2 regions of the Pseudomonas chaetocerotis genome follow, and region 1 is predicted to be linked to the other one. Evidence: predicted binding sites of a transcription regulator. Region 1 holds the regulator's gene; the other holds the start of a gene.

Region 1 (15,841 bases):
TCGGTGCCTATGCCTATATCGACGCCGAAGTAACCAGGGACAACAGCATCCCTGAAGGTAGCGACCTGCTCGGCATCGCCCGCAACAGCGCCAGCCTGATGAGCGTTTACCAGTTCCAGAGCGGCGCACTGCAAGGTTCCGAACTGGGCGCCGCGATCACCTACGTTGGCGACCGTTCCGGGCAAACCGGCAGCGATTTCGAGTTGCCGGCCTACACCACGGTCGACCTGCTCGCACGCTGGCAGGCCAGCAAGGACCTGAGCCTGGGGCTGAATCTCAACAACCTGTTCGACCGCAAGTACTACGAGCGCTCGTTCAATAACGTCTGGGTAATGCCCGGCGACCCTCGCAATCTCAGCGTCAGCCTGACCCTCAACCTTTGAATCGGAGATTCACATGCGTATTCCTGCCTACCTGCTGCTCGCCGGCCTGTTCGCCAGCAACAGTGCACTCGCCCACGGCCTCTGGACCGAAGAGCGTCGTGGCAATATCGAAGTCGTCTATGGCCATGGCGCCGAGGACAATGCCTTCAAGGCACAAAAGATCAGCGGCGCCTGGGCCTATGACGCAGCAGGCCGAATGATTCCGGTGACCGTCGAGCGCCTTGCCGATCACGCCCGCCTGCAACCCTTGAAGAAACCCGCCGTGCTCGGCGTGGCCCTGGACAATGGTGCCTGGTCAAAGACCCCGGAAGGCCAATGGATCAACCAGGGCCGCAGCCAGGTGCCGAACTCGACCCAGTCGCTGCACACCTACAAGTACAGCCTGGCGATCTACAGCGAGGGCGCCAAGCTGCCCGACCTCAAACCGCTGAAACTGGTCATCGTTCCGCAAGTCGATCCGCTCAAGGTCGGCCCCGGCAAACCTCTGCCCGTGCGCGTGCTGGCCGACGGCAAGCCGCTGGCGGGCGTCGAGCTGGTCGGCGATTACCGCGGCGCGCCACATCAGGTCAGCGCCAAGACCGATGCCGAGGGCCGCGCTCAGGTGATGGTGCGCAACGAAGGGCTGAACATCATCAGCGCGGCGGTCTACCTGCCGGTAGAGAACGACCCCAATATCGAAAGCCGCGGTCTGTTCACCTCGCTGACTTTCCTCGGCGAGCCGCATCACGAGTAAGCCCCCTCTGTGCCATGAAAAAAGCCGGTGGCGCTGATGCGCCACCGGCTCTCTTCAGATTCGCCTGGATCAAAGGCCTTGCAGGGCGTCCAGCAGGGCCTGGTTCTGCTCCGGGGTGCCGATGGTGATGCGCAGGAACTGGGCGATGCGCTGTTGCTTGAAGTGGCGCACGATTACCCCCTGCTCACGCAGCCCGGCTGCCAGAGTCGCGGCATCCTTGTCCGAATGACGGGCGAAGACGAAGTTCGCCGCCGAAGGCAGCACCTGGAAACCCAGTCCCTGTAGACCGGTGACCACCGCCTCACGGCTCTCGATCACCTGTTGGCAGGTTCTCTCGAAATAAGCGCGGTCCTCGAACGCCGCCGCAGCACCGGCGATGGCCATGCGATCGAGCGGATAGGAGTTGAAGCTGTTCTTGATCCGTTCCAGCGCCTCGATCAGGTCCGGATGACCAACCGCGATGCCCACGCGCAAGCCCGCCAGAGAGCGCGACTTGGACAGGGTCTGGGTGACCAGCAGGTTCGGATACTTGTCGACCAGGGCGATGGCCGTCTGGCCGCCGAAGTCGATATACGCCTCATCTACCAACACCACGCTGTCCGGGCTGTTCTGCAGCAGACGCTCGATGGCTTCGAGCGGCAGCAGGCAGCCGGTCGGCGCATTGGGGTTAGGGAAGATAATGCCGCCATTGCGCCGGGCATAGTCCTCGACACGAATCTGGAACTGTTCGTCCAGCGCCATCTGCTGGTAATCGATACCGTACAAGCCGCAATAGACCGGATAGAAGCTGTAACTGATATCCGGGAACAGCAGCGGCGCATCATGCTGGAACAAGCCATGGAAGGCGTGTGCCAGCACTTCGTCGGAACCGTTGCCGACGAACACCTGAGCGGGCTGCACGCCGTAATAGGCAGCCACCGCGTGTTTCAGGCGATCCCCATTGGGATCCGGGTACAGGCGCAGGTCATCATTCAACTCGGCCTGCATCGCTGCAATGGCCTTGGGCGACGGGCCGTACGGGTTCTCGTTGGTGTTGAGCTTGACCAGCTTGCTCAGTTTGGGCTGCTCACCCGGTACATAGGGCACCAGGTCCTTGACGAAGGGGCTCCAGAATTTGCTCATCTGCCCTTCTCTCCTCGAATGCGTTGCATGGGCGATGGATATCGCTTCGCTCAACCGGCGAAGCGCGATCCCGTAGGGTGCGCCATGCGCACCAGTACATTCACAAGGTGCGCACGGCGCACCCAACCTCACTTGATCCGGTATTCGGCGCTGCGCGCATGCGCAGTCAGCGACTCGCCACGGGCCAGCACGGAAGCGCTCTTGCCCAACTCCGACGCGCCGTCCGGCGAGCAGAAGATGATCGACGAGCGCTTCTGGAAGTCGTACACCCCCAGCGGCGAAGAAAAACGCGCGGTACCGGACGTCGGCAACACGTGATTCGGGCCAGCCACGTAATCACCCAGAGCTTCTGCGGTGTAACGGCCCATGAAGATCGCACCGGCGTGGCGAATCTGCGACAACCAGGCCTCCGGATCGGCCACGGATAGCTCCAGGTGCTCCGGCGCAATGTGGTTGGCAACGCTAATGGCCTGCGCCATGTCCGCCACCTGGATCAGCGCACCACGGCCTTCCAGCGAAGTACGAATGATCTCGGCGCGCTCCATGGTCGGCAGCAACTTGGCGATACTCTCGGCGACGCGGTCGAGGAAGGCAGCATCCGGGCTGACCAGAATCGACTGTGCGTCCTCGTCGTGCTCAGCCTGGGAGAACAGGTCCATGGCGATCCAGTCCGGGTCGGTATGGCCGTCGCAGACCACGAGAATCTCCGACGGGCCGGCGATCATGTCGATGCCAACCTTGCCGAACACGTGGCGCTTGGCGGTGGCCACATAGATGTTGCCGGGCCCGACGATCTTGTCCACCGGCGGCACGCTCTCGGTGCCATAGGCCAGCGCGGCGACAGCCTGGGCACCCCCGATGGTGAACACGCGGTCGACACCGGCGATGGCGGCAGCAGCCAGCACGAGTTCGTTGATCTCGCCGCGCGGGGTCGGCACCACCATCACCACCTCGGGTACGCCGGCGACCTTGGCCGGAATCGCGTTCATCAGCACCGAAGACGGATAGGACGCCTTGCCACCCGGTACGTAAAGGCCGGCACGATCCAGCGGGGTGACCTTCTGCCCCAGCACCGTGCCATCGGCCTCGGTGTAGCGCCAGGAATCCTGCTTCTGTTTTTCGTGGTAGCTGCGCACGCGCTCGGCGGCAATCTCCAGCGCCTCGCGCTGAGCTGGGCTGATGCGGGTCAGGGCCAGTTCCAGACGCTCACGCGGCAGGATCAGGTCAGCCATGGAGGCGACCTCCAGGCCGTCGAAACGCTGGGTGTATTCGACCAGGGCGGCATCGCCACGCTCACGCACGGCCTGGATGATTTCCAGCACGCGCTGGTTGACGCCATCGTCGGACACACTCTCCCAGCTCAGCAGATGATCCAGGTGTCGGGCGAAATCCTGGTCAGCAGCGTTGAGTCGGCGAACAGCAATGGGAGCGGTCATGGCAAAGCCTCGTGTAAGGGTAAATCTCAGGCGCCGCAAGCGGACGGTTGAAAACTACCTGCGTTGCCGGTGCGTCGTTAAAAACAGGCTCGAAATGCTCATTTACAGCTCGTAAACTCCGCTTCCTCGCCTGTTTTTGCCTAGCATCGACCGCCTCGGCTACGTTTTCCAACGGTCCGCTAGAGTAGCAAGCCCACCGTGCGGGCACCTGAGAATTTGGCTATGACACGGATAGGCTGCCGCGACCAGACGTCGCGGTGAGGAATCAGCCTTGGTGTCGCGCCTCGATGGCGCCACGCAGGGTATCGATCAAGGACTGGATGCGCGCGTGCTGCATCTTCATCGAGGCCTTGTTGACGATCAGGCGCGAGCTGATGGTGGCGATCAGTTCCTGCGGTTCCAGTCCATTGGCACGCAGGGTGTTGCCGGTGTCGACCACGTCGATGATCTTGTCAGCCAGGCCCACCAACGGCGCCAACTCCATCGAGCCGTAGAGCTTGATGATATCGACCTGACGGCCCTGCTCTGCGTAGTAACGCTTGGCGACGTTGACGAATTTGGTGGCCACGCGCAGACGACCTTTCGGCTCCGGCGCGCCGACCTTGCCGGCGGTCATCAGCTTGCACTTGGCGATCTGCAGGTCCAGCGGCTCGTAGATGCCCTGGCCGCCGTACTCCATCAGCACGTCCTTGCCGGCTACGCCCAGGTCGGCGGCGCCATGCTCGACATAGGTCGGCACGTCGGTGGCCCGCACGATCAGCAGGCGCACGTCATCCTGAGTGGTCGGGATGATCAGCTTGCGGCTCTTGTCCGGGTTCTCGGTCGGTTCGATGCCCGCTGCGGCCAGTAACGGCAGGGTGTCATCGAGAATGCGGCCTTTGGACAGGGCGATGGTCAGCATGAAACGTTTCCTTGAACGGAAGCGGCCGCCCCATATGGAGCGGCCGTACAACGATAGAGGCTCAGCCCGGAACGCGGCGGATTTTAGCGCCCAACAGCTGCAGTTTTTCCTCGATGCACTCGTAACCACGATCAATGTGGTAGATGCGGTCGATCAGCGTATCGCCGTCGGCCACCAGCGCGGCCAGCACCAGGCTCGCCGATGCGCGCAGGTCGGTCGCCATCACAGGCGCGCCCTTGAGCTTGTCGACTCCGGTGACCACGGCCGTATTGCCTTCGACCAGGATGTTGGCGCCCATGCGCAGCATCTCGTAGACGTGCATGAAACGGTTTTCGAACACGGTTTCGATGATGGTCCCGGTGCCTTCAGCCACGGCATTCAGGGCAATGAACTGCGCCTGCATGTCGGTGGGAAACGCCGGATAGGGCGCGGTACGCAGGTTGACGGCTTTCGGACGTTTGCCCTTCATGTCCAGCTCGATCCAGTCCGCACCGGTGGTGATCTCGGCACCTGCTTCCTGCAGCTTGGCCAGCACGGCCTCCAGGGTAGAAGGATCGGCATCCTTGACCTTGACCCGACCACCGGTAACGGCAGCCGCAACCAGGTAGGTACCGGTTTCGATACGGTCGGGCATGACGTTGAAGCGCGCACCGTGCAGGCGCTCGACGCCGTCGATGATGATGGTGTCGGTGCCGGCACCCTGGATCTTCGCGCCCATGGCGATCAGGCAGTTGGCCAGGTCGACCACCTCAGGCTCGCGCGCGGCGTTTTCCAGCACGCTGCGGCCCTTGGCCAGGGTCGCGGCCATCATGATGTTCTCGGTACCGGTCACGCTGACCACATCGAAGAAGAAGTGCGCGCCACGCAGGCCGCCTTCCGGCGCCTTGGCCTTGATGTAGCCACCCTCGACATCGATGATCGCGCCCATAGCCTCGAGACCACGGATGTGCAGGTCGACCGGACGCGAGCCGATGGCGCAACCGCCCGGCAGTGCCACTTCGGCCTCACCGAAGCGAGCGACCATGGGGCCGAGCACCAGAATCGAGGCGCGCATGGTTTTTACCAGCTCGTAAGGCGCGACCAGGGTCTTGATCGCCCGCGCATCGACTTCCACCGACAGCTTCTCGTCGATCACCGGCTCGATGCCCATACGACCGAACAGCTCGATCATGGTAGTGATGTCGTGCAGATGCGGCAGGTTGCAGATGGTGACAGGCTCATCGCCCAGCAGGGTCGCTGCCAGAATCGGCAGAGCAGAGTTCTTCGCACCGGAAATGCGGATTTCGCCATCGAGGCGAGCGCCGCCGGTAATGATCAGTTTATCCATAGGAATCTCGTCGCCCGCAGGCTCAGGAACGCGCGGCCCAATCGGCCTGGCTGAAGAATTTCATGGTCACGGCGTGGATGCTGCCATCAGCGATCCAGGCATTGAGGTGGGCATAGATCTGCTGCTGACGTTTGACCGGGCTGAGGGCGGCCAGTTCGTCGCTGATCAGGTTGAGCTGGAAGTTGCAGCCTTCGCCTTCGACTTCCACCTGGGTATTCGGGAGTTTTTCCTCTAGGAGGCTTTTTACTTCTGCAGCCTGCATGCTCGACCTCGACTGACGCATTCGGGCACCTGAGCCCGCGGGTCGGCCATCATACAAAAAAGCCTCCCGCCTGCGAACCCCGCCAGCAACGGCGCTGACGGAACGACGGGAAGCGCTTCACGATTGCAGCGGCAGCAATTCCAGCAAGCCACTGACCTGAGCGATCTCGCGCATGTCGTCGGGCAGCGCGCTGATCGTCAGCTCACGCCCGGCCTTGCGCGCATCGCGCATGAACGCCAGCAGCAACGCCAGACCGACGCTGCTGGACTTTCCCACCGCGCTGCAGTCGAGCGCCACGCACGCTGCGCTGCTGGCGGCGATCAGGCTCGCGCCCTGCTCACGCAGCAGTGGCCCGGTGCTGTAATCGAGCACACCGCTGAGCTGCAATTGCCCTGCAGCGCGCTCGCTGATGCTCGCCTGACTCACGATTCGCCTCGAGCCTGACGCGCCCTGGCCACGGTATCGGCCCAGGTGTCGATGACCTTGTCGAGATCGTTACGGTTGTTCTGCATGGACTGGGCGAACTGATCGCGGAACAGTTTGCCGACGTTGATGCCGTTGATCACCACGTTACGCAGCTTCCAGCCACCGTCCATCGACACCATGGTGTAGGACAATGGATAGACTACGCCCTTGCCATCGCGAATTTCCATACCGACCGAGGTGCGCTCGCCCTCGGCCCTGTCATTGCCTGGCAGCACACGAATGTCCTGATTGTTGTACTCGAGCAGGGCATTGCCGTAGAACTGCATCAGGCTGCGCTTGAAGTTCTCCTCAAAGCGGCTCATCTGCTCAGGCGATGCCTGGCGCGAGTAGCGCACGGTCATCACGCCACGGGCGATACCTTCGACATCCACCACCGGGCCGAGAATCTCGTTGAGCGAGTCGTAGAAGGCATTGGGATTGTTGCGGTACTGCTCCTTGTTGGCTTTCAGATCTGCCAGCAGGGTTTCGGTGGTCTGCTGCACCACTTCATGAGCGCTTGGCGCAGCGATGGCCAGCAGCGGCATGGTAGCCAGCAACACCAGCAGGGAATTACGCACAGTTTTGAACATGTCAGGAGCCCTCATCAATTGGCTTCATCTTTATTGACCGAATTGAGCAGGAATTTGCCAATCAGGTCTTCCAGCACCAGCGAGGACTGCGTGTCGTGGATGGTGCTGCCGTCCTTGAGCACCTCCTCGTCACCACCAACGCTGATGCCGATGTATTTCTCGCCGAGCAGCCCAGCGGTCAGGATCGACGCTGTGGAATCCTCAGGCAGGTTATTGACGCCGCCATCGAGCTCCAGGGTCACCCGGCCCATGTAACTGTCACGATCCAGATCAATGGCAGTGACCTTGCCAATGCTCACGCCAGCCATAGTGACCTTGGCGCGCACGGTCAGTCCGGCGATGTTGTCGAAGTAGGCGTAGACCTTGTAGGTATCGCCAGCGCTACCGACGCTCAGGCCGCTGACGCGCAGGGCCAGCAGCAGCAGGGCCAGCACACCGGCCATGAGGAACAGGCCGACACCAATCTCCAGCGTGCGGTTTTGCATCAGAAATCTCCAAACATCAAAGCAGTCAGAATGAAATCCAGGCCAAGTACGGCCAGCGAGGCGTACACCACGGTGCGCGTAGTCGCGCGGCTGATGCCTTCGGAAGTGGGCTCGCAGTCGTAACCCTGGAACACGGCGATCCAGGTCACCACGAAGGCGAAGACGATGCTCTTGATCACGCCATTGAGCACGTCGTCATAAAAGGAAACACTGTTCTGCATATTGGCCCAGAACGAGCCCTCGTAAACGCCCAGCCAATCCACGGCGACCATCGCCGCACCCCAGATGCCGACCACGCAAAAGATCATCGCCAGCAGTGGCATGGAAATGAAGCCGGCCCATAGCCGCGGCGCGACGATGTATTTGAGCGGATCGACGCCAATCATCTCCAGACTGGACAGTTGCTCGGTGGACTTCATGTTGCCGATTTCGGCGGTCAACGCGGAACCGGCGCGACCGGCGAACAGCAGTGCGGTGACCACCGGTCCCAGTTCACGCAGCAGGGTCAGCGCGACCATCTGCCCCACGGCCTGCTCGGAGCCATAGCTGACCAGGATGTTGTAACCCTGCAGGGCCAGCACCATGCCGATGAAAATGCCGGAGACGACGATGATCGCCAGCGACATCACGCCAACCGCGAACAGCTGCTTGATCAACAGTTGCAAAGGCTTGCCGGCACGGCTGCGGCCGCACAGCGCGCTGACCAGAAACAGCACCGAACGCCCCAGCGTCGCGACCACATCGATACCCGCACGACCGAACAGCCGCAGGCGTTCGAGCGTTGAAATTCTGCGCATCAACCTCTCCCCAACAGATCTTCGCGGTAGTCAGGCGCTGGAAAATGAAACGGCACCGGACCATCCGGAATGCCCTTCATGAACTGACGAATACGTGGATTATCCGACTCCATCAGCTCGGCCGGAGTGCCCTGCCCCAGCACCTGCGCATCACCGACGACATAGATGTAGTCGGCGATACTGGCGGTTTCTGCAAGGTCGTGAGAAACCACCACGCTAGTGATCCCCAGCGCGTCATTGAGCAGGCGGATCAGGCGCACCAGAACGCCCATGGCGATGGGGTCCTGACCGACGAACGGCTCGTCATACAGCAGAATCTGCGGATCGAGCGCAATGGCACGGGCCAGCGCGACACGGCGCTTCATACCCCCAGACAACTCGTCCGGCATCAGCTCCAGCGCTCCGCGCAGGCCAACGGCCTGCAACTTCATCAGGACGATGTCGCGGATCATTTCTTCCGGCAGCTGGGTATGCACACGCAACGGAAAGGCCACGTTCTCGAACACATCGAGGTCGGTGAATAGCGCACCGCTCTGAAACAGCACGCCCATCTGCTTGCGCATGTCGAACAACTCGTCGCGTGACAGCTTCGGCAGGCTGACGCCTGCTACACGAACATCACCGGCCGAAGGACGCAGCTCAGCGGCGATCAGGCGCAGCAGCGTGGTCTTGCCGCAGCCGGATGGCCCCATTATGCCGGTCACCTTGCCGCGCGGTATGCGGATATCGACCCTGTCGAAAATCGACCGCGCGCCACGCTGAAAACTGACGCCCTGCAACTCGATCGCGTACTCGTGCTCGGCGCTCATCTGAACTCCTTGAAAATCAGGCCTTCCTGGCAGACGCCGCCTCCAGAAGCAAGGACACGCGCCAGCCAGAGAGGGCCAAAATGGCCGCGAACTATAGCATTTGCCGAACAGGCCACCCAATAGCACCCCGAAGCGGCGTTCAGACTTGCGACAGTTTCGACACTGCCTCATTGCAGCAAGGGTGAGCGCGGAAAGCTTTTCCCGCTATAATCCTCATCTTTTTTCGCCCGACAGCCTTGCCCAGCATGAACCAGACCCGCGACCTGATTGACTCCGCGCAGCGCACCATCCGCCTCGAGCTTGAAGCGGTGCAGGAGCTATTGCCCCGCATCGATGCCGATTTCATCAAGGCCTGCGAGCTGATTCTCAGTTGCAAGGGCCGCGTGGTCGTGGTCGGCATGGGCAAGTCCGGGCATATCGGCAACAAGATCGCTGCAACCCTGGCCAGCACCGGTACAACGTCTTTCTTCGTTCACCCGGCAGAAGCCAGCCATGGCGACATGGGCATGATCACCAGGGACGACATCGTCCTGGCGCTCTCGAACTCGGGATCGACCGCCGAGATCGTCACCCTGTTGCCGCTGATCAAACGTCTCGGTATCCGCCTGATCAGCATGACCGGCAACCCGGACTCTCCATTGGCCAAGGCTGCCGAAGTCAACCTGGATGCACGCGTCTCGCAGGAAGCCTGTCCGCTGAACCTGGCGCCGACCTCCTCGACCACCGCCAGCCTGGTACTGGGTGACGCACTGGCTATCGCCCTGCTCGAAGCGCGCGGCTTCACCGCCGAAGACTTCGCCTTCTCCCATCCGGGTGGCGCCCTTGGCCGGCGCCTGCTGCTCAAGGTAGAGAACGTTATGCACGCAGGCGACGCCCTGCCACGCGTACGCCGCGGTACCAGCCTGCGCGATGCCCTGCTGGAAATGACCCAGAAAGGCCTGGGCATGACCGTGGTTCTGGAGGAAGACGGCCGCCTCGCCGGCATCTTCACCGACGGTGATCTGCGCCGCACCCTGGACAAGGGCATCGATGTGCGCCAGGCATTGATCGACGAGGTCATGACGCCGCACGGCAAGACCGCTCGCGCCGAGATGCTCGCGGCCGAAGCCCTGAAGATCATGGAAGACCACAAGATCAACGCACTGGTAGTGGTCGACGACATGGACAACCCGGTCGGCGCCCTCAACATGCATGACCTGCTGCGTGCCGGAGTAATGTGATGAACGACCTGCAGCAACGCGCCCGCGCCATCAAACTGGCGATCTTCGACGTCGACGGCGTGCTTACCGACGGCCGCCTGTACTTCCTCGAAGACGGCAGCGAGTTCAAGACCTTCAACACACTCGACGGCCACGGCATCAAGATGCTGATCAACTCGGGCGTGCGTACCGCCATCATCAGCGGGCGCAAGACCCCGGTGGTCGAGCGCCGCGCCAACAACCTGGGCATCCAGCACCTGTTCCAGGGCCGCGAGGACAAACTCGTGGTACTCGACGGCCTGCTCGCCGAACTCGGCCTAAGCTATGAACAGGTTGCTTATCTTGGCGACGACCTGCCGGACCTTCCAGTCATTCGCCGTGTCGGACTGGGCATGGCCGTGGCCAGCGCCGACAGCTTCGTCCGCCAGCACGCCCATGGCGTAACCGAGGCACGCGGCGGCGACGGTGCGGCACGGGAATTCTGCGAACTGATCATGCGTGCCCAAGGCACACTGGATGCGGCCCAAGCCGCCTACCTGTAGAGAACAGCATGCCGCGTAAAATCCTCAACACCCTGATCTTTGCTCTGATTGCAGTCGTCGTGGCCGCACTCGGTTACTGGAACCTTGCCCCGGACAGCGCACGCCAAACCCAGCGGACCAGCGACGACAACGTCGTTGACTTCTATGCAGTGGGCGCGCGCACCGTGCAGTTCCAGGATGACGGCAAACTGCACTACCGCATGACTGCGGACAAACTCGAGCACATCAAAAGCACTGACATCACCCTGATCGACACCCCCAAGCTGAAGCTCTATCGCGGTACCGAGCTCCCCTGGGAAGTCACCAGTCAGCGTGCCGAAGTCTCGCCTGGCGGCGTCGAGGTAGAACTGATCGACGACGTGCGCATCGCCCGCACCGACGCAAAGAACCGCCCCACCGTGATCACCAGCAGCCGCATGACCGTTATTCCTGACAAGGAATATGCGCAGACCGAGCAAGCCGTTAGAATCGTTGCGGCCAACGGGGTGACCACGGCACAAGGAATGAAAGCGTACTTGAATGACGGCAGGATGATCCTGCAGTCCAACGTAAGAGGCCAGCATGAGGTTCGTTAATACCCTCCCCCTTATTCTCAGCCTCGGCGCCGCATTGGGAAGCGCGGCTGCCTGGGCACTGCCATCGGATCGCGATCAACCGATCCGCATCCAGGCCGACAGCGCCGAACTGGATGACAAGCAAGGTGTAGCCGTTTATCGCGGCGACGTGATCATCACCCAGGGCACCCTGAAGATCACGGGTGACACCGTAACCATCACTCAGACCGCCAGTGGCGATATCGATGTATTCACCTCGGTCGGCAACCTGGCCTACTACGAGCAGAAGCCGGCCGTGGACAAGGACATCGTCAAGGCCTACGGCAAGACCATCCAGTATTTCGCCAGCAATGAGCGCATCGTACTGATCGACCAGGCCAGGGTAATTCAGGAAGGCAATACCTTCGAAGGCGAGAAAATCGTCTACGACACCCGCCGCCAGATCGTCAACGCCGGCCGCGCGACAGGCGGCAACGTCAGCACGCCGCGCCCACGTATCGACATGGTCATCCAACCGAAGAACAAACCCGCGGATCAGCAGCAGTAATGGCCATTCTCAAAGCCCAACACCTGGCGAAAAGCTACAAGAGCCGCCAGGTCGTGCGTGACGTCAGCCTGAGCATCGAAAGCGGTCAGATCGTTGGCCTGCTAGGCCCCAACGGCGCAGGCAAGACCACCTGCTTCTACATGATCGTCGGCCTGGTGCGCTCCGACCAGGGCCGCGTACTGATCGACGACCTCGACGTCAGTCATCAGCCCATGCACGGCCGCGCACGCGCAGGCATCGGCTACCTGCCGCAGGAAGCCTCGATCTTCCGCAAGCTGTCGGTAACCGACAACATCATGGCCATTCTCGAAACGCGCAAGGACCTGGACCGCGCCGGACGTCAGGCGGAACTGGAAAGCCTGCTGCAGGAATTCCATATCCACCATATCGCCGACAATCTCGGCATGAGCCTGTCCGGCGGTGAACGACGCCGCGTGGAGATTGCCCGAGCCCTGGCGACCAACCCCAAGTTCATCCTGCTCGACGAACCCTTTGCCGGGGTAGATCCGATCTCGGTGGGCGATATCAAACAGATCATCCATCACCTCAAGGCCAAGGGCATCGGCATCCTGATCACCGATCACAACGTGCGTGAAACCCTGGACATCTGCGAGACCGCCTACATCGTCAACGATGGACAGCTGATCGCCGAGGGTAACGCCGAGACCATCCTCGCCAACCAGACGGTGAAAGAGGTATATCTGGGCCATGAATTCCGCCTGTAACAGGCTGCGTGAAAACCACTGTGCTCGGCGCTGCTGCGTCAAAAACAGCCTGTAGGTTGCCCACTATTTCGCTACAGAAATATTGCACCCCCTAGGCAAAAACGAGAAGTTCAGGCATATAATTTGCTTCCTGCGGCGCTTCGGCGCCCTGATGTGGAAGGCGTAACTCGCCAGTAAATTAAGGTCTGCAATGAAACCATCGCTAGTCCTCAAGATGGGCCAGCAGCTGACGATGACCCCGCAGCTGCAACAGGCTATCCGCCTCCTCCAACTGTCCACCCTGGACCTGCAACAGGAAATCCAGGAGGCGCTGGAATCCAATCCCATGCTCGAGCGCCAGGAAGACGGCGACGACTTCGACAACAGCGATCCAATGGCTGATGGCGCCGAAAGCGCCACGCCGACCCCGAGCAAGGAAGAGAGCTACCAGGAAACCACCCCCACGGTGGATAACCTGGAAGAGGGCGAGTGGGGCGAGCGCATTCCCAACGAGTTGCCGGTCGATACCGCCTGGGAAGACATCTACCAGACCAGCGCCAGTAGCCTGCCCAGCAACGATGATGACGAGTGGGACTTCACCACCCGCACTTCCAGCGGCGAGAGCCTGCACAGTCACCTGCTCTGGCAGCTGAACCTGGCGCCCATGTCGGACAAGGATCGCCTGATCGCGGCCACCCTGATCGACTGCATCAACAACGACGGTTACCTCGAAGAAACGCTAGAGGAAGTCACCGAATCCTTCGACCCCGAGCTGGATGTCGAACTGGACGAAGTGGAAGTGGTGCTGCATCGCATCCAGCAGTTCGAACCGGCCGGTATCGGCGCCCGCGATCTGCGCGAATGCCTGCTGCTGCAACTGCGCCAACTGCCTGCCGGCACGCCTTGGCTGAGCGAGACACAACGCGTGGTCGGTGACTACCTGGAACTGCTCGGTAGCCGCGATTATGCCCAGCTGATGCGCCGCACCAAGCTCAAGGAAGACGAGCTGCGCCAGGTCATCGACCTGATCCAGCGCCTGAATCCGCGTCCAGGTTCGCAAATCGAATCCAGCGAACCGGAATACGTCGTGCCCGACGTCATCGTGCGCAAGCACAACGAACGCTGGCTGGTGGAACTGAACCAGGAGGCCATGCCACGCCTGCGGGTCAATCCGCAATATGCCGGCTTCGTCAAACGCGCCGACTCCAGTGCCGACAACACCTTCATGCGCAACCAGCTGCAGGAAGCACGCTGGTTCATCAAGAGCCTGCAGAGTCGTAACGAAACGCTGATGAAGGTGGCCACGCAGATCGTCGAGCACCAGCGTGGTTTCCTCGACTACGGCGACGAGGCGATGAAACCCCTGGTGCTGCACGACATCGCCGAAGCGGTGGGTATGCATGAGTCGACGATCTCACGCGTTACCACGCAGAAATTCATGCACACACCGCGCGGTATTTACGAGCTGAAATATTTCTTCTCCAGCCACGTCAGCACCTCTGAAGGCGGAGAATGCTCGTCCACCGCGATCCGCGCGATCATCAAAAAACTGGTTGCAGCAGAAAACGCGAAAAAGCCGTTGAGCGACAGCAAGATCGCTGGTTTACTGGAAGCACAAGGCATCCAAGTCGCCCGTCGGACGGTCGCCAAGTATCGCGAGTCCCTCGGTATAGCGCCCTCCAGTGAGCGCAAGCGACTGATGTAGGCCAGATCGACTGAAGGCCTCAGGCCTTCAGGCCAAAGTGTTCCGGCGGCGGGTCGAACCAGACCCGTCTCTTACACAAGGCAACAAGGAGAAAGCGGTATGCAAGTCAACATCAGTGGACATCAGCTGGATGTGACCGACGCCCTGCGTGACTATATCGGCGAGAAACTAGGCCGACTGGAACGCCACTTCGACAAGATCACCAACGTACAGGTGACCATGGAGGTCGAAAAACTCAAGCAGAAGATCGAAGCCACCCTGCACATCGCTGGCGGCGAAGTCGTCGCCAACGCCGAGCATCAGGACATGTACGCTGCCATCGACCTGTTGGCCGATAAACTCGACCGTCAACTCATCAAGCACAAGGAAAAGCAGCTAGAACGCCTGCAAGGCGCCACGGCCCGCTGACATTCCCTATCCATGATCCGACTTGAAAATATCCTGACCCCCGGCCGTTCCCTGGTGAACGTGCCGGGCGGCAGCAAGAAACGCGTGCTCGAACAGATCGCCAATGTGGTTGCGCGCGATCTGCCCGACCTGGATGCCCAGGACATCTTCGAAAGCCTCATCGCCCGCGAGAAGCTTGGCTCTACCGGCTTCGGCAACGGCATTGCCATTCCCCACTGCCGCCTGGCCGGCTGCAGTGCCCCGATCAGTGCTGTCCTGCACCTGGAGACGGCAGTCGACTTCGACGCCATCGACGGCGTGCCCGTCGATCTGCTGTTCGTGCTTCTGGTGCCGGAGGCGGCAACCGATGCGCATCTCGAACTGCTGCGCCAGATAGCCAGCATGCTCGATCGCCAGGATGTACGTGAACGTCTGCGCCAGGCCAACAGCGGCGAAGATCTCTACCAGGTCGTCGTGGACATTCAGAACGGTCAATAAACATGCGCCTGATCATCGTCAGCGGTCGCTCGGGCTCGGGCAAGAGCACCGCCCTCGATGTACTTGAGGACAACGGTTTCTACTGCATCGACAACCTGCCGGCCGGCCTTCTGCCGGATCTTGCCGAGCGCTTCCTGCCGCATAGCGATATGCTGCTGCCGCAGGTAGCCGTATCCATTGATGCGCGCAACCTGCTGAGCCAACTCAAGCGCTTCCCGGAACTGCTCGACGAAGTTCGCAAGCGCAGTATCCATTGCGACGTGCTGTATCTCGATGCCGAAGACGAAACGCTGCTCAAGCGTTTTTCCGAAACGCGCAGACGACACCCGCTGACCAACGACAATCGTTCGCTGGCCGAGGCCATTGCCTACGAAAGCCAACTGCTGGCACCGATC
Region 2 (15,841 bases), on a different contig from region 1:
GCGCGGGTCGTCATAGGCCAGCACCGGGCCCTGGTTCAGGCGTAGCAGGCGATCGATCTGCGCCAGCAGCTCGGGCTGCGGCGCAACGGCGCTGGCGGCGCGGATTAACAGGGCGGGCCGCTCGCGGCCAGTGGGGGTGAGGCTGGCGTAGGCGAACGCCTCGAACAGCGGGCGCAGGGCCTCGAAGCGGCTCTGCACCTCGCCCTCGACCAGGGCGAACAGCTGCCAGGGCAGCTCGACCTTGTCCACCTCGACCCCGGCATGCTTGAGCTCCGGCTGTTTGGAGAGCGGATCAAAGGCCGGCTGGGTCAGCACGTTGGTGCCCAGGCCCTTGAGGAAGCGGTCGCCCCAGTGCATCGGCAGCCAGGCCTGGCCTGGGCGCACCGACTCGTCGGCCTGCACCGGCAGGATCAGGCTGCCGCGACGGCTGCGCAGCCTGACCAGATCGCCGTCCCGCAGTCGACGGCGGCGCAACTCGTCCGGGTGCAGGCCGAGCAGGGCGGCCTCGACATGACCGAACAGGCGTGCGGCGGTGCCGGTGCGGCTCATGCCGTGCCACTGGTCGCGCAGGCGTCCGGTGTTGAGCGTCAGGGAGAAACGCGCCTCGCGCTTTTCCTTCGGCGCGCGGTACGGGTCGGCGTGGAACTGCGCGCGTCCGCTGGCGGTTGGGAAGCGGCCGTCGGCATAGAGTCGTGCGGTGCCCTGGTGTGCTCCGGCAGGAAACGGCCATTGCTGGGGACCTTGGTCATCGAGCAGCGCGTAGCTCAACCCCGAGAGGTCGAGGTCACGCTGGGCGGTCAGGTGCTTGTATTCCTCGAACAACGCCTCGCTGCTGGCAAAGTCGAACAGGCTGGGCAGGCCGGGGCGCAGCAGTTGTTCCAGGCGACGAGCGAAGTCGCAGGTGATCGACCAATCGGGCCGCGCCTCTGCGGGCGCTGGCACGGCGCGGCGTACATGGCTGACGCGACGCTCGGAGTTGGTCACCGTGCCTTCCTTCTCGCCCCAGCTGGCGGCGGGCAGCAGCAGGTCGGCGTAGCGGCAGGTCTCGGTGGTGAAGAAGGCTTCCTGCACCACGACGAAGGGGCAGGCGGCCAAGGCCTCATGCACCTTGTTCTGGTTCGGCAGCGACTGCGCCGGGTTGGTGCAGGCGATCCACAGCGCCTTGATGCGCCCGTCGTGCACCGCATCGAACAGCTCGATGGCGGACAGCCCGGGCTTCTCTGGCAGGGCGTCGACACCCCAGTAAGCGGCGACTTCGGCGCGGTGTTCGGCGTTGCCGGCCTCGCGGTGGCCCGGCAGCAGGTTGCTCAGGCTGCCGGTCTCGCGGCCACCCATGGCGTTGGGCTGGCCGGTCAGCGAGAAGGGGCCGGCGCCGGGCCTGCCGATCTGCCCGGTGGCCAGGTGCAGGTTGATCAGCGCGCTGTTCTTGGCGCTGCCGGCGCTGGACTGATTGAGCCCCATGCACCACAGCGAGAGGAAGGAGGGCGCGCGGCCGATCAGCTCGGCGCAGCGCTGCAGGGCGTCGAGGCTGATGCCGCAGATATCGGCGGTGGCTGCCGGGCTGTAGTCGCGCACCAGGTTTTTCAGCGCCTCGAAGCCTTCGGTGTGGGTGTCGATATAGCGGCGGTCGACCCAGCCTTCCCACAGCAGGATATGCAGAATGCCGTGAAACAGCGCGACGTCGGTGCCGGGCAGGATCGCCAGGTGCAGGTCGGCCAGCTCGCAGGTGTCGGTGCGCCGCGGATCGATGACGATGACCTGCATCTCGGGGCGGCGAGCCTTGGCTTCTTCCAGACGGCGGAACAGCACCGGGTGGGCGTAGGCCATGTTGGAGCCGGCGATCAGCACGCAGTCGCTTTGCTCAATGTCCTCGTAACTGCAGGGCGGAGCGTCGGCGCCGAGGCTGCGCTTGTAGCCGACCACCGCGCTGGACATGCACAGGCGCGAGTTGGAGTCGATATTGTGGGTGCCGACCAGGGCGCGGGCCAGCTTGTTGAAGGCGTAGTAATCCTCGGTCAGCAGCTGGCCGGAGATATAGAAGGCCACGCTGTCCGGGCCGTGCTCGCGGATGGTCTCGGCGAACACCGCCGCGGCGTGATCCAGGGCGCTGTCCCAGTCGGTGCGGGTGCGAGCCAGGCCTTTGCCCAGGCGCAGCTCGGGGTAAAGGGCGCGGGCATCAAGGTCGCCGGTCAGGTGCAGTGTCGAGCCTTTGCTGCACAGTTTGCCGAAGTTGGCCGGGTGACTGGGATCGCCAGTGACGCCGAGGATTTTCTCACCGTCGTGCTCGATCAGCACACCGCAGCCCACGCCGCAGTAGCAGCAGGTGGAGGCGGTGACTTGAGTGGGGCTGGCCATGTTCGGAGCTCCTGGGGCGCGGGGAGGTTTTGATGGAAGGGGCTTCAGCCGCGACCGTCGCCGCAGAAGCGCCTCCCACAGGGCTGGCTAGCTGCTATGAGTGAGGGCCAGCAACACGCGGCCGCTTTCCACCTTGGCATGGTGCCGATGGGCACAGCCCACATCCGGCGCCACGGCATCGCCGGACTCCAGCTCGATCTGCCAGTTGTGCAGCGGGCAGGCCACGCGCTTGCCGTAGATCAGTCCCTGGGACAGCGGGCCGCCCTTGTGCGGGCAGCGGTCGTCGAGGGCGAATACTTCATCGTTACTGGTGCGGAAGATGGCGATATCGCCTTTCGGCCCGGCGATGATGCGCGAGCCGAGCACGTTGATCTCTTCCAGGGCGCAGATATCCAGCCAGTTCATACGGTGGCCTCCTCGATTTGCACGACCTTGATCGTGTCGAACTCTTTCTTCAGTTGCGGCGTCTCGATGCGCTCCTTCCACGGGTCCTGCTCGAACGACAGGGCGTAGTGCAGGCGCGCGGCCAGCGCCTTGCGGTTGGCGTCGTCTTCCAGCACCGCCTTCTTGATGTGCTCCATGCCGACGCGCTGCATGTAATGCACGGTGCGCTCCAGGTAGAAGGCTTCTTCGCGATAGAGCTGGAGGAAAGCGGCGTTGTATTCGCGCACCTCCTCGGCGGTCTTCACCTTGACGAAGAACTCGGCCACCTCGGTCTTGATCCCTCCGTTGCCACCGATGTACATCTCGAAGCCCGAGTCCACACCGATGATGCCGACGTCCTTGATGCCGGCTTCGGCGCAGTTGCGCGGACAGCCGGAGACCGCCAGCTTGACCTTGTGCGGTGACCACATATTGAACAGATCGTGCTCCAGATCGATACCGAGCTGGGTCGAGTTCTGTGTTCCAAAGCGGCAGAACTCACTGCCGACGCAGGTCTTCACCGTACGTATGGACTTGCCGTAAGCATGGCCGGAGGGCATGTCCAGGTCCTTCCACACGGCCGGCAGGTCGTCCTTCTTGATGCCCAGCAGGTCGATACGCTGGCCGCCGGTTACCTTGACCATGGGCACGTTGTACTTGTCGGCCACATCGGCGATGCGGCGCAGCTCGGACGGGTTGGTCACGCCGCCCCACATACGCGGCACCACCGAGTAGGTGCCGTCCTTCTGGATATTGGCGTGGGCGCGTTCGTTGATCAGGCGCGATTGTGGATCGTCCTTGGCCTCGCCCGGCCAGGTGGAGATCAGGTAGTAGTTCAGCGCCGGGCGGCAGGTGGCGCAGCCGTTGGGCGTGCTCCAGTTGAGAAACACCATGGTCTGCGCCATGGAGGTCAGGTGCTGCTCGCGGATTGCCTGGCGGATTTGCCCGTGGTTGAGATCGGAGCAGCCGCAGATGGCCTTTTCGCTTTTGGGTTTGACGTCCGCAGCGCCGCCGACGGTGCTGATCAGGATCTGCTCGACCAGACCGGCGCAGGAGCCGCAGGAGCTGGCGGCCTTGGTGTGCTTCTTGACCTCGTCGACCGAGAACAGGCCGTTTTCCTGGATGGCCTTGACGATGGTGCCCTTGCACACGCCGTTGCAGCCGCAGATTTCCATGCTGTCGGGCATGTTGGCGGTTTTGCCTGCGCCCTGGTGGCCAACGTCGCCGATGGCGCCCTCGCCGAACATCAGGTGGTCGCGGATCTCGCTGACGTTATGGTTTTCGCGGATCTGGCGGAAGTACCAGCCGCCATCGGCGGTGTCGCCGTACAGGCAGGCACCGACCAGCACGTCGTCCTTGATCACCAGCTTCTTGTACACGCCGCCGATGGGGTCGGAGAGGGTGATGGTTTCGGTGCCCTCTGCGCCCATGAATTCGCCGGCGGAGAACAGGTCGATACCGGTGACCTTGAGCTTGGTCGAGGTCACAGAGCCTTGGTAGCGCGAGTAGCCGAGCTGGGCCAGGTGATTGGCGCAGACCTTGGCCTGTTCGAACAGCGGCGCCACCAGTCCGTAGGCGATGCCGCGGTGGCTGGCGCACTCGCCGATGGCGTAGACGCGCGGGTCATAGGTCTGCATGGTGTCGTTGACCAGAATGCCGCGGTTACAGGCGATGCCGGCGCTCTCGGCCAGCTCGCTGTTGGGGCGAATGCCGGCGGCCATCACCACCAAGTCGGCAGGGATCACTTCGCCGTCCTTGAACTTCACCGCACAGACGCGGCCTTCGCCGTTGTCCAGCAGCTCGGCGGTGTGCTTGGGCAGGAGGAACTTCAGGCCACGGTCTTCCAGGGATTTTTGCAGTAGCTCGCCAGCGGTGCGGTCCAGCTGGCGTTCCAGCAGCCAGTCGCCGATATGCACCACGGTCACGTCCATGCCGCGCAGCTTGAGGCCGTTGGCCGCTTCCAGGCCGAGCAGGCCGCCGCCGATGACCACCGCGTGCTTATGGGTCTTGGCGGTGTCCATCATCATCTGGGTGTCGGCGATGTCGCGGTAGCCGATCACACCGGCCAGGTCCTTGCCCGGGATCGGCAGAATGAAGGGGTTGGAACCGGTGGCAATGAGCAGGCGGTCGTACTCGGCTTCGCTGCCATCGTCAGCGATCACCACACGCTTCCTGCGGTCGATCCTGACTACCTTGCGCCCGAGCAACAGCTTGATGTCGTTTTCCGCGTACCAGTTCAGATCGTTGAGCACGATCTCCTCGAAGGTCTGCTCGCCAGCCAGCACGGGGGAGAGCAGGATGCGGTTGTAGTTGGGGTGCGGCTCGGCGCCGAACACGGTGATGTCGTAGAGGTCGGGGGCGAGCTTGAGCAGCTCTTCGAGGGTGCGCACACCCGCCATGCCGTTGCCGATCATCACCAGCTTGAGTTTTTGCATGCCGGCCATCTCCTGAAGAAAAATCACGGTCGAAAAAATTGTCGGGAGCAATGTTTAACGTCGCTCCGCGACGGCTCGAAGAGTGGCCGCCAGGGATGGCAGGCCATAAAAAACAAAAAAGGCGTCCCGCTAGTCACCTAGCGAGGACGCCTTTGTCCAGGTCCCGTTCTATCGGGAAGTGCAGCCTTCTTCGTTGAAGGTCGCGCTTTATGTAGTTTGTGGCAGTGCGAATGCAGACCTTGTGCCAACTCGATCAGATCAGGGTTTTTCAGGCTTTTCAGCCATTTGGCTGGATCTGTGGAGCGGTTTTTTGCACCGTTGCGAGGCGTTTGGCGCCGCTTTGGTGCGCAGCCGGCTATTTGAGCAGCAGGAACGTCAGCAGCAGGTTGAGCAGCAGCGACACTAGCGCCATGCTGCGCCACACCAGCAGCGGCTCGCGCTCCAGCAGCGGTCGCGGGCGGTTGTTCAGAGACTGACGTTCGCCACTTTCCAGGGCCAGCAGCCACTCCTCGGCGGTTTCGAAGCGCTGCGCTGGGGCGGCGGCTACCGCGCGGTTCAAGACCTCATCGAGCCACGCCGGCAGATCCGGGCGGTAGCGGCTGGCCGGCACTGGCTGACCGAAGCGCGGGTGCTGAAAGGCCTCGACCTCGCCGTGGGGATAGTGGCCAGTGAGCAGGTGATAGAGCGTCACGCCCGCGGCGTAGAGGTCCTGCTGCGTACTGGGAGTGCTGCCTGCGAAGGCTTCGGGGGCAATATAGCTAGGCGTGCCGGGCAGGCTGTGGGCCTCGTCGCGGGTCAGGCCCGGGCAGTAGGCCAGGCCGAAGTCGAGCACGCGCAGTTCGCCGTCGTCGCCGAGCAGCAGGTTCTCGGGCTTGATGTCGCGGTGGATGATATTGCGCCTGTGCAACAGGCCGAGCGCCTTGATCAGGCGCGGCGCCAGGTCCTGCCAGTCGGCCAGGCTCAGCGGGCCATGCTGCTGCAGGCGTGCGGCCAGGGTCTGGCCGGCATATTCGCGCTGCACGTAATACAGATGCTGGCGCTGCGGTAGAGCATGCAACTCGGGGAAGTGGCGACCGGCGACGCGGCGCAGGAACCATTCCTCCTGCAGCAGCCCCGGGCCGGCCTGCTCCTCGCCGGCACGGCTGGCCGGCAGGGTCTTGAGCAGCCAGGGCAGGTTGCCCGCGTCGCGAACCCGGTAGATCAGCGACTGGCGCGATTCGCCGAGCAGGCCTTCGACCTGCCAACCCTCGAACACCTGACCGTCGCGCAGGCGCGGCGGCAGTGGCCAGTGCTCGAGCTGGGCCAGGGTGTCGGCCAGCGCGGCTTCTGGGAGCTGCTCGATGTGCACCAGCAGGGCGCTGGCGTTGTCCTGGCTACCGGTGCGGTGCGCCTCGTCTACCAGCGCCTGGCAGATTGCTTCGGCGTCATCGCCTTGTTGCAGCAGCTCCCCGATGCGCTTGTCGCTGATGCAGGCCCAGACGCCGTCGCTGACCAGCAGGAAACGGTCGCCGGCCTGCAGCTCGCCGTCGCGATAGTCCACCACCAGGTGCTGATCCAGACCCATGGCGCGCTTGAGTACGTGCTGCATGCCCGGCTGTTCCCAGACGTGGTCCTCGGTCAGGCGCAGCAGTTGGCCGTCGCGCCACAGGTAGGCGCGGCTGTCGCCAATATGCGCCAGGGTGTAGCGACGGCCGCGCAGCACCAGGGCGGTGAGGGTGGTCAGCAGCGGCTGGCCGCCGCCGTTGGCTTGCAGCCAGCGGTTATGTGCGATCAGCAGGCGATCCAGGCTGTGCTGCACCGGCCAGGTTTCGGGCGTGGAGTAGTAATCCAGCGCCAGTGCCTGCAGGGTCGCGCGCGCGGCCAGGCCGCCGTCGGCGCACTGGCTGACGCCATCGGCCAGACCGAGCAGATAGCCTTTGCTGGCGGCCAGGGCTGGCGCTGGGGTGACCACACGCAGGGCGTCCTGGTTCTCGCTGCGCGGGCCGGTGGCGCTGGTTTCGCCGATGCTCAGTTGCAGGACCATGATGCGGTTTCCGTAGATATTTGGACCGTAGGGTGCGCCGTGCGCACCAGGCCCGACACAAATCGCTGGTGCGCGCGGCGCACCCTACGCAGTGTGGCGGATCGTCGAGAACCCGCTCACACCCGTGCGGCGGTCACCGCGGCGCTACCCCAGGTGGTGCGCCAGCGCTGCTTGACTCCGTGGAGGCCGATCCAGGCCAGCACACCGAGGCTGGCGAACAGCCAAAGGCCCAGCTGGTAGTCGCCTGTGTGCTGCTTGATGGTGCCCAGGCCGGCAGCGAGGAAGAAGCCACCGATGCCGCCAGCCATGCCGATCAACCCGGTCATCACGCCGATTTCCCTGCGAAAACGCTGCGGTACCAGCTGAAACACCGCGCCATTGCCGGCACCAAGGCCAAGCATGGCGGCGACGAAAAAGGCCAGGGCGGCGGCCGCGCTGGGCAGGTTGAAGCCCACCACGGCGATGCACAACGAGGCGATGGTGTACATCATCAGCAGTGTACGAATGCCTCCGATGCGGTCGGCCAGAGCGCCGCCGAGCGGGCGCAACAGGCTGCCGGCGAAGACGCAGGCGGCGGTGTAGTAACCGGCGGTCACCGGGCTCAGCCCGTACTGGTCGCTGAAGTAGCCGGGCAGGGCGCTGGCCAGGCCGATAAAGCCGCCGAAGGTAACGCTGTAGAAGAACATGAACCACCAGCTATCACGGTCGCCGAGGGCCTTGAGGTAGTCGCTGACGGCTTTGGACTTGGGTCGCTCCGGCGCGTTCTTGGCCAACAGGGCGAAGATCACCAGGGTCGCCAGCAGCGGAATCAGCGCCCAGCCGAACACGTTCTGCCAGCCTGACAGTGCCGCCAGGCCCGGGGCGAACAGGGCCGCCAGAACGGTACCGGAGTTACCAGCGCCGGCGATGCCCATGGCCTTGCCCTGGTGCTGCGGCGGGTACCACTGCGAGGCCAGCGGCAGGGCGACGGCGAAGGCTGCGCCGGCGAAACCTAGGAACAGACCGAGCAGCAGCGCCTGCTCGTAGCTGCCGATACCGATCTGCCAGGCGCAGAACAGCGCGATGATCACCACCACCTGGCCGAGCAGACCAGCGGCCTTCGGTGACAGGCGGTCGCAGAGAAAGCCCATCAGCAGACGCAGCACGGCGCCGGCGAGAATCGGCGTGGCCACCATCAGGCCGCGCTGCTGGGCGTTGAGGTCGAGGTCGGTGGCGATCTGCACCGCCAGTGGGCCAAGCAGGTACCAGACCATGAAGCTCAGGTCGAAATAGAGGAAGGCGGCAAACAGAGTGGGGGCGTGGCCGGCTTTCCAGAAACTTGTATTCATCGATCACCTCATCAGCGAGAAGGGGCCCGGCCAGGCGCGGCGAACCGTGGTCGTGGACACGGCAGCCGCGTCTGCCGGGAAGGCCGTGCACTTGTGGTGCAGAGCCCTGCGGCCGGAGCCACAGCAGGTTTGCGCGATTGCAGTGCAGGCTCGGATCGCGATGCCTGCGCCGGCCCCGGTCACTGGGGCGAACACGAAAAAAAACGCCGCTTCACCACAGGCCATGAAGGCGAGGTGAGGCGACGTCTTTGTCGTGAGGGAGGTGGCCGCCGTTGGCTACCTGGTGCGGGGAAATAAGCAAGAGCCGAGCCAACCGAGCAGAGGCCCTGAGATCAGTCGCTACGCACCTTCAGTACGCGCAGTGTTGCCGTAAAACGAGGCGCTTGCGTCGTCTATGCCCCCGAATGGGGCGATCGCTGCGTGCTGAAAGTGGCTTGATGGTCGCTGGAAAGTTGGGCAACGCTGGTTGCGTGAGTGGGTAGCGGCGCGGTCAGCAGGGCGAGTGCCAGCAGATTGCTGAGCAGCCCCGCTTGACGGGCACGGCGGTAGGTGTCGGTCATCCTCGATCCCCCCTTTTTTCTGTTCTGACCTAGGCGTAGCAGACGAATGACGATGTGTCACGGTATTGGCAGCAATAACTGTGCAAGTTTGCAGACGCCTGTTCGCCCGGAGCCCTGAAGCATTGCAATCGCTGACTCAGTCGAGCCGATTGACCTTGGGGAACTTGGCGCTGAAGGCTTCCGGCATTGGCACCACCTTCGACTGACGATAATCGAAGAACACGAAGCCGGACTTGGCCATGGCCACCAGGGTGCCGTCGGCCGGACGGGTGATGCGGAAGGTGATGTCACCGCCATATCGGTTGAAATCCATCACGCCGACTTCGAACAGCAATTGGTCACGGGCATGGGCCTCCGCCCTGTAGGTGGTGGCCAGGTCGGTGACGATGATTCCAGTGCCTTTGCCGTCGGTTTCGCGAATGCCGAACTCGAAGAGGAAGCGGGCGCGCGCCTCGGAAATCATCGAGATCATCGAGTCATTGCCCAGATGGTTGGCACCGTTGATGTCGGTAACGCGCACGGTCAGGTGAGTGCTGTAGCAGTACTGGTCTTCGGGAAAATCGAGGGTCAGGCGTGCCATGGTCGAGCCTTCGTCTTGGAGGGCGGCGATTGTAAACCGCCGCGTTCCTCAGCGGTGCAGGCTGTTGAGGTGATAGAACGTGACGCGACCACCTTCGCTATCCGCTCCGGAATTGTCCTGGATATAGGCGCCCGCCTTGAAGTACAGGTACTGCTTGCTCCAGCTGCTGCTCAACTGGCGGTAGAGCGAGCCCTTGTCGCCATCGGTGCTGGCCACGCTGATGCCGATGCGTCCGCTGGGCGTGACGCGCAGGTCGTAGCCGAAGCGCTCGCCAAGCTGGATGTTCTCGGCCAGCAGGATGTTTTGTACGTCGCTGTCGCCTGGGCGAGCGCGCAGCAGCAGCTCCACCCGGCCAACGCCACGTCGATAGTGATATTGCAGCTTGAGCAGCGGATCGTTCTGGCTGCCCGGCACGTCGGTACTGTGGATCTGGCCGATTACCACCTTGTTGCGACTGGGCACTTGGTCGACCTGCAGCACGGCACTGAGATAGCTGTCCGAACTGGCGTGGAGCCAGTTGTCGAGTCTGCCGTCGTGCTGGGTTTCGCGTAGCTCACTGCGTGGATAGCGGGCGTCGGCGGTGGTCGAGCCAGTGACTGGCACCCAGAAGGTCACGCTGCCGTCGGCATTGCGCCGAAAATAACGACTTTCATAGCCATTATTCAGCCGTTCGGTGGTGATGGTGGTCGGCGCCGGTTCGGTGGGAATTGACAGATTCCAGGTGGTGAGGTCGAGCACGGGGTTCTCTGCTTGTCGGTTGAGGGCCCTTGTTCGTCCCTGCAACGGGCCAGAGGTTCAACCGCCCCAGCCCTTGAGCCAGAGCGGTTTGATTCTCAGGCGGCCGGGCGTTGCTGGCGCTGGTAGAGAAACTCCAGCACGGCGGTACGGTAGGCGTGGTACTGCTGGTCGTTGGCCAGCGCCAGACGATCACGCGGGCGCGGCAGATCGACGGCGAGGATTTCGCCGACGGTGGCGGCCGGGCCGTTGGTCATCATCACGATGCGATCGGACAGCAGCACGGCCTCGTCGACGTCATGGGTGACCATCACCACGGTGCTCTGGGTCTGCCCGACGATGCGCAGCAGCTCGTCCTGCAGGTGCGCGCGGGTCAGGGCATCGAGGGCGCCGAACGGCTCGTCCATCAGCAGCACCTTGGGCTCCATGGCCAGGGCGCGGGCGATGCCGACGCGCTGCTTCATGCCGCCGGAGATCTCGTTTGGGTGTTTGTGCATGGCATGGCTGAGGCCGACCATGTTCAGCGCCTGCTCGGTGCGGGCCTTGAGCTGGGCCTTGCTTTCGCGCGCGCCGAAGACCTTTTCCACGGCCAGGTGGACGTTGCCGAAGCAGGTCATCCAGGGCAGCAGGCTGTGGTTCTGGAACACCACGGCGCGCTCTGGGCCAGGGCCGTCGATCTCGCGGCCGTTGCAGATCAGCCCGCCCTCGTTGGCGTCGAGCAGGCCGGCGATCAGGTTGAGTACCGTTGATTTGCCGCAGCCGGAGTGGCCGATCAGCGCCACGAACTCGCCACGGGCGATGCTCAGGTTGACGTCTGCCAGTGCCTGGAAGCGGCCTTTCTTGGTATCGAAGTGCTTGCTGACAGCGGTCAGCTCCACGAATTTGTCCATCGGAGTTCTCCCGTTCTGGCGCCGTGTCCCGGATCTAATCGGAGACAATTTCATTTAAAACAATGATTTGTAATCGACTGTTTAACTAATTTGTAAGCTTGCGTAGCCGGATGCAATCCGCGGAAACGCAGATCGCATCCCCGGATTTCATCCGGGCTACGAGGTTGGCCGAACGTGCCTCTTCAGCTTGCGTAGTCGAAGCGTTTGGCGATCAACAGCAGCATCTGCTCCAGTGCCAGGCCGACCAGGCCGACGATGATGATGGCGATGAGAATGTGCTCGACATTGAGGTTGTTCCATTCGTCCCACACCCAGAAGCCCAGACCGATGCCGCCGGTGAGCATCTCGGCGGCGACGATCACCAGCCAGGCCACGCCGATGGCCAGGCGGATGCCGGTCATCAGATGCGGCAGCACGGCGGGAAACAGGATGCGCGTCAGCACCTTGAATTCCGACAGCTTGAGTACGCGGGCAACGTTGAGGTAGTCCTGCGGCACGCTGGCCACGCCGGCGGCGGTGTTGAGGATGATCGGCCAGATCGAACTGATGAAGATCACCCAGATCGACGCCGGGCCGGCAGCCTCGAACACCAGCAGGCCAATCGGCAGCCAGGCTAGCGGCGAGACCGGACGCAGCAAGCTGATGATTGGTGCCAGCATGCCGGCGAGAAAGGCGAAGCGGCCGATGGCGAACCCCAGGGGAATACCCACCAGCGCCGCGAGGCCGAAGCCGACTCCGACGCGGCCGAGCGAGTTGAGGATATTCCAGCCGATGCCCATGTCGTTGGGGCCGTTGTCGTAGAAAGGGTCGGCGAACAGCACCAGGGCGGCCTGCCAGGTGCTCAAGGGGCCCGGCAGGCCCTCGCTGTACTGCGCCAGCAGCGACCAGAAACCGATGAAGGCGATGATGCCCAGCAGCGGGGCGATGCCCGCCTTGAGCAGGCTGCCCAGGGAGGCGGCGCTGGGCTGCAAGGCCTTTGCAGGCAGACGAGGTTTGGCGATTGGCGGAAGCGGTGTTTTCAGGGGCGCATTCATGCTCACCTCCGGTCAGGCTTTGATGGTGAAGGAGTCGGCGTAGGCGGCTGGATTGCTGCCGTCCCAGACCACGCCGTCGATCAACGTGCTGCTGCGCAGCGGGCTACTCGGCACCGTCAGCTTGAGGGCGCCAGCGGCCTCGGCGTAGAGCGCGGTCTGGTTGATCTGCGCGGCCACGGCCGCGTAATCCGGCGCGTCCTTGAGCAGACCCCAGCGCTTGAACTGGGTGAGAAACCACATGCCATCGGAGTGATAGGGGAAGTTGACGCTGCCGTCCTTGCAGAAGGCCATGGCGTGTTCGTCCTTCCAGCTGTTGCCGAGGCCGTCCTCGTACTGGGCGAGAAAGCGCGGCTCGATCACCTGCACCGGCGCGTTGACATAGGCCTTGCCGGAAATCAGCTTGGCGGTGCTCTTGCGATTCTCGTCGCTGGCCTCGATGAAGCGGCTGGCCTCGAGAATCGCCATGATCAGCGCGCGGGCAGCATTGGGGTACTGCTCGATGAAGGCGCGGGTGGTGCCGAGCACCTTCTCCGGGTGATCCGGCCAGATCTGCTGCGTGGTGGTGGCGGTGAAGCCGATCTTGTCGAAGATCGCCCGCGCGCCCCAGGGTTCACCGACGCAGAAGCCGTCCATGTTGCCGACGCGCATGTTGGCGACCATCTGCGGTGGCGGCACGACAATGGTCTTCACGTCGCTCATGGGGTTGATGCCCAGGCTGCCGAGCCAGTAGTACAGCCACATGGCGTGGGTGCCAGTGGGGAAGGTCTGGGCGAAGGTCAGCGGCGTGCCGCCTTTCTTCACGTGTTCGGCCAGTTGCGCGCCGTTGCTCACGCCTGCCTCACGCAGTTGCTTGGACAGAGTGATGCCCTGGCCATTTTGGTTCAGCCCCATCAGCACCGCCATGTCCCGCTGCGGCCCAGCCAGGCCGAGCTGGGCGCCGTACATCATGCCGTAGAGCACATGGGCGGCATCCAGTTCGCCAGTGTTGAGCTTGTCGCGCACGCCGGCCCAGGAAGCTTCCTTGCTCGGATTGATGGTCAGGCCGTACTTCTCGCCGAAACCCTGGGTGGCGGCGACCACCACCGAGGCGCAATCGGTCAGGGGAATGAAGCCGACTGTTAGCGCGGACTTCTCCGGCGCATCGGAGCCGGCCGCCCAGGCCGCGCTGCGCAGCGAAGCCGGCGCTGACAGGCCAAGTGCGGCGATACCGCCAACGGCACCGGCCAGGGCGATGGATTGCTTGAGGAAGTGACGGCGGCTGGTGGCCAGGGGCTTGTTCGAATCACGATCGGTCATGGGTCTAGTCCTTGTCAGGCGCATAAACAAAAACGGCGTACGCCAGGCCACCTCCATGAAATGAAGGTGACCTGACGGACGCCGTTGTCCGTGATCCTCGGCCCGCCGCCGTTGGCGTGCTACGCAGGATGGTTGACAGGGACATAGCAAGGGGCTTGCCAGCTTTCGTGGCCAACGGCCGAGCAACGGCATACGGCGCCTGGCAGGCGCAAACCGGATGCCGCTCGATCAATGGTTGGTTTTTATAATCAAAGAGTTGTAGCTATTTTATGAGGTGATTTAGCAATGCGCGGAGTCAACGGACGCGCGGCTCGCTCTGCATGCGACTGAGCCAATGCCGTGCATGAGCGGGCGTCGCTGAGCCTTTTTGGTTCGTAACGCAGGATCAGGATGCTGGTTGAACGCGCGCTTCCTCGACGAAGTCGCGCAACCAGCGCAGCACTTCGACGGCCTCCCAGCGAGCTGGATCGAACAGTGCATAGGCCAGCCCCTGATAGCCCACCACATCCAGTTGCCGATGGTAGCCGGCGCGCTGCAGCAGCGCCTCGATCTCGGCGAAGCAGGTATTGAAGTGCTGGCGATTGAAGGGAGTGCGGCTCTCAGTGACGATGCCTTCGAGTTGCAGTTCCTCGACCATCTCGCGCACCCGCTCCAGCGGCATGCGGTTCACTCGGTGTTTCAGCTGCAGTACGTCCAGCATGATGGCGCTCCTGTGCAATCGATCATTTGCCTGTGATCTAGCCTAATCGAAAAGTACTGTACAAATAAACAGTATTGAGTGATATTGGCCTCACTTAGGTGACAACAACCCGTCCACTGCCTGAAGGTGGGCGCCTTGCAAGGGGGTATTGGCAATGCAACAGATGCTGATGACGATTGTGCTATTGGTCCTGCTGAGCGGCTGCGCGCAACCGCAGATAGATCGGCCACAGGCCAACGGTGCATACCTGGTGATCGAGGGCGAACAGGCCTGGGCTGTACTGGTTTCCGATGGCCAGCGTGTCGAGGAGGTGGGCAGAGTGCTCGACGTGATTCGACTGCCCAGCCATCACTCCAACATTGCCGCCAGTTACGTGATCGAAACGCCCAACTGCGGCAAGCTGCAGTGGTTGACCGAACGCCATGGTGCTGCAGAGGGTGAAACCACGCTGTTGCCGGCCGCCTTCAACGAGCAACTGAGCCAGCCCGGCTGCGTGCTCGCGCAAGGCCTGAGCCGAGCCTGGACGGCTCTGGACTATTCCGGCTGACCGTAGGGTGCGCCGCTCGCACCAATATGCGATATGTACCGACATTCAACGGCGGACTAACCAGCGAGATGCTCAAAAAAAGCGCCGCGACCTCAACGGAAGCGACGCTTCTGATTCATGCCTCACCGCGAGTTACAGCAGGTGTTGCTTGTCCATCTCGATGGCGGCATCGAGGGTTTCCAGCAGCGCCTTGCGCACCTTCAGCTTGGTACTCCTGTGGGCCGTCATGTTGATCTTCTTCATCTGCTGCGCCACTGCCTGAGTGGTAGCCAGCAGTTGTTCGGCCGGCACCACCTTGTCCAGGAAGCCAGCATCCACCGCGCCAGCCGGGTCGAACATCTCGCCATTGATCACCGAACGGTGGAACGCCGACTTGCGCAGGCGATCACGGGCCAACTCGATGCCGACATGGTGCATGGTCATGCCGATCTGCACTTCGTTCAGGCCGATGTTGAACGGACCTTCCACGCCGATACGGTAATCGGCCGACAGCAGGATGAACGCCCCCTTGGCCACGGCATGACCCGGGCAGGCGACGATGATCGGGTAGGGGTGCGCGAGCATGCGCCGCGCCAGCGTAGAGCCGGCCGCTACCAGGTTGATTGCATTCTGCGGGCCGGAGGTCATCACCTTCAGGTCGTAGCCGCCGGAAAGAATACCCGGCTGGCCAGTGATGACGACGATGGCGCGATCCTGCTCGGCGCGGTCGAGGGCAGCATTGAACGCAGCGATCACATCGGGCGAGATGGCATTGACCTTGCCATTGCTCAGGGTGAGGGTGGCGATGCCGTCTTCGAGTTGATAGCTGATCAGGTCGCTCATGGCGGTTTTCCTTGTTAAAGCCTTGGGGGCGAATGTGGGCAGAAGGTACTCAGCCGCAGCGCTCTGGTAAAGCGCCGCGGCTGACTGGCTGGTCAGTGATTTTGCCTATCGCG

What was found. Region 1 encodes sigma-54, which starts transcription at its own class of promoters, with help from an activator protein. Its sites were predicted from a motif close to ANTGGCATNNANNTTGCTNT; they were not measured.
Region 2: the regulator sigma-54 is predicted to act here: its motif matches at 13,803-13,822, upstream of H3221_RS19590 (CmpA/NrtA family ABC transporter substrate-binding protein).

Annotation. Positions count from the first base shown of each region.
Region 1 is NZ_JACFYX020000001.1:247,537-263,377, forward strand. It holds gene H3221_RS01200 (TonB-dependent siderophore receptor) at 1-383, shown strand, start outside; gene H3221_RS01205 (DUF4198 domain-containing protein) at 397-1,116, shown strand; gene hisC (histidinol-phosphate transaminase) at 1,186-2,238, opposite strand; gene hisD (histidinol dehydrogenase) at 2,367-3,674, opposite strand; gene hisG (ATP phosphoribosyltransferase) at 3,940-4,575, opposite strand; gene murA (UDP-N-acetylglucosamine 1-carboxyvinyltransferase) at 4,637-5,902, opposite strand; gene H3221_RS01230 (BolA family protein) at 5,925-6,164, opposite strand; gene H3221_RS01235 (STAS domain-containing protein) at 6,282-6,590, opposite strand; gene H3221_RS01240 (MlaC/ttg2D family ABC transporter substrate-binding protein) at 6,587-7,219, opposite strand; gene mlaD (outer membrane lipid asymmetry maintenance protein MlaD) at 7,234-7,704, opposite strand; gene mlaE (lipid asymmetry maintenance ABC transporter permease subunit MlaE) at 7,704-8,501, opposite strand; gene H3221_RS01255 (ATP-binding cassette domain-containing protein) at 8,501-9,310, opposite strand; gene H3221_RS01260 (KpsF/GutQ family sugar-phosphate isomerase) at 9,556-10,530, shown strand; gene H3221_RS01265 (KdsC family phosphatase) at 10,530-11,051, shown strand; gene lptC (LPS export ABC transporter periplasmic protein LptC) at 11,060-11,626, shown strand; gene lptA (lipopolysaccharide transport periplasmic protein LptA) at 11,613-12,152, shown strand; gene lptB (LPS export ABC transporter ATP-binding protein) at 12,152-12,877, shown strand; gene H3221_RS01285 (RNA polymerase factor sigma-54) at 13,068-14,561, shown strand; gene hpf (ribosome hibernation-promoting factor, HPF/YfiA family) at 14,661-14,969, shown strand; gene ptsN (PTS IIA-like nitrogen regulatory protein PtsN) at 14,982-15,446, shown strand; gene rapZ (RNase adapter RapZ) at 15,449-15,841, shown strand, end outside.
Region 2 is NZ_JACFYX020000011.1:168,876-184,716, forward strand. It holds gene H3221_RS19545 (nitrate reductase) at 1-2,355, opposite strand, end outside; gene nirD (nitrite reductase small subunit NirD) at 2,443-2,760, opposite strand; gene nirB (nitrite reductase large subunit NirB) at 2,757-5,213, opposite strand; gene H3221_RS19560 (bifunctional protein-serine/threonine kinase/phosphatase) at 5,569-7,236, opposite strand; gene H3221_RS19565 (nitrate/nitrite transporter) at 7,353-8,564, opposite strand; gene H3221_RS19570 (thioesterase family protein) at 9,261-9,704, opposite strand; gene H3221_RS19575 (polysaccharide lyase family 7 protein) at 9,753-10,442, opposite strand; gene H3221_RS19580 (ABC transporter ATP-binding protein) at 10,538-11,329, opposite strand; gene ntrB (nitrate ABC transporter permease) at 11,512-12,363, opposite strand; gene H3221_RS19590 (CmpA/NrtA family ABC transporter substrate-binding protein) at 12,376-13,659, opposite strand; gene H3221_RS19595 (hypothetical protein) at 14,045-14,359, opposite strand; gene H3221_RS19600 (hypothetical protein) at 14,514-14,906, shown strand; gene H3221_RS19605 (crotonase/enoyl-CoA hydratase family protein) at 15,039-15,728, opposite strand.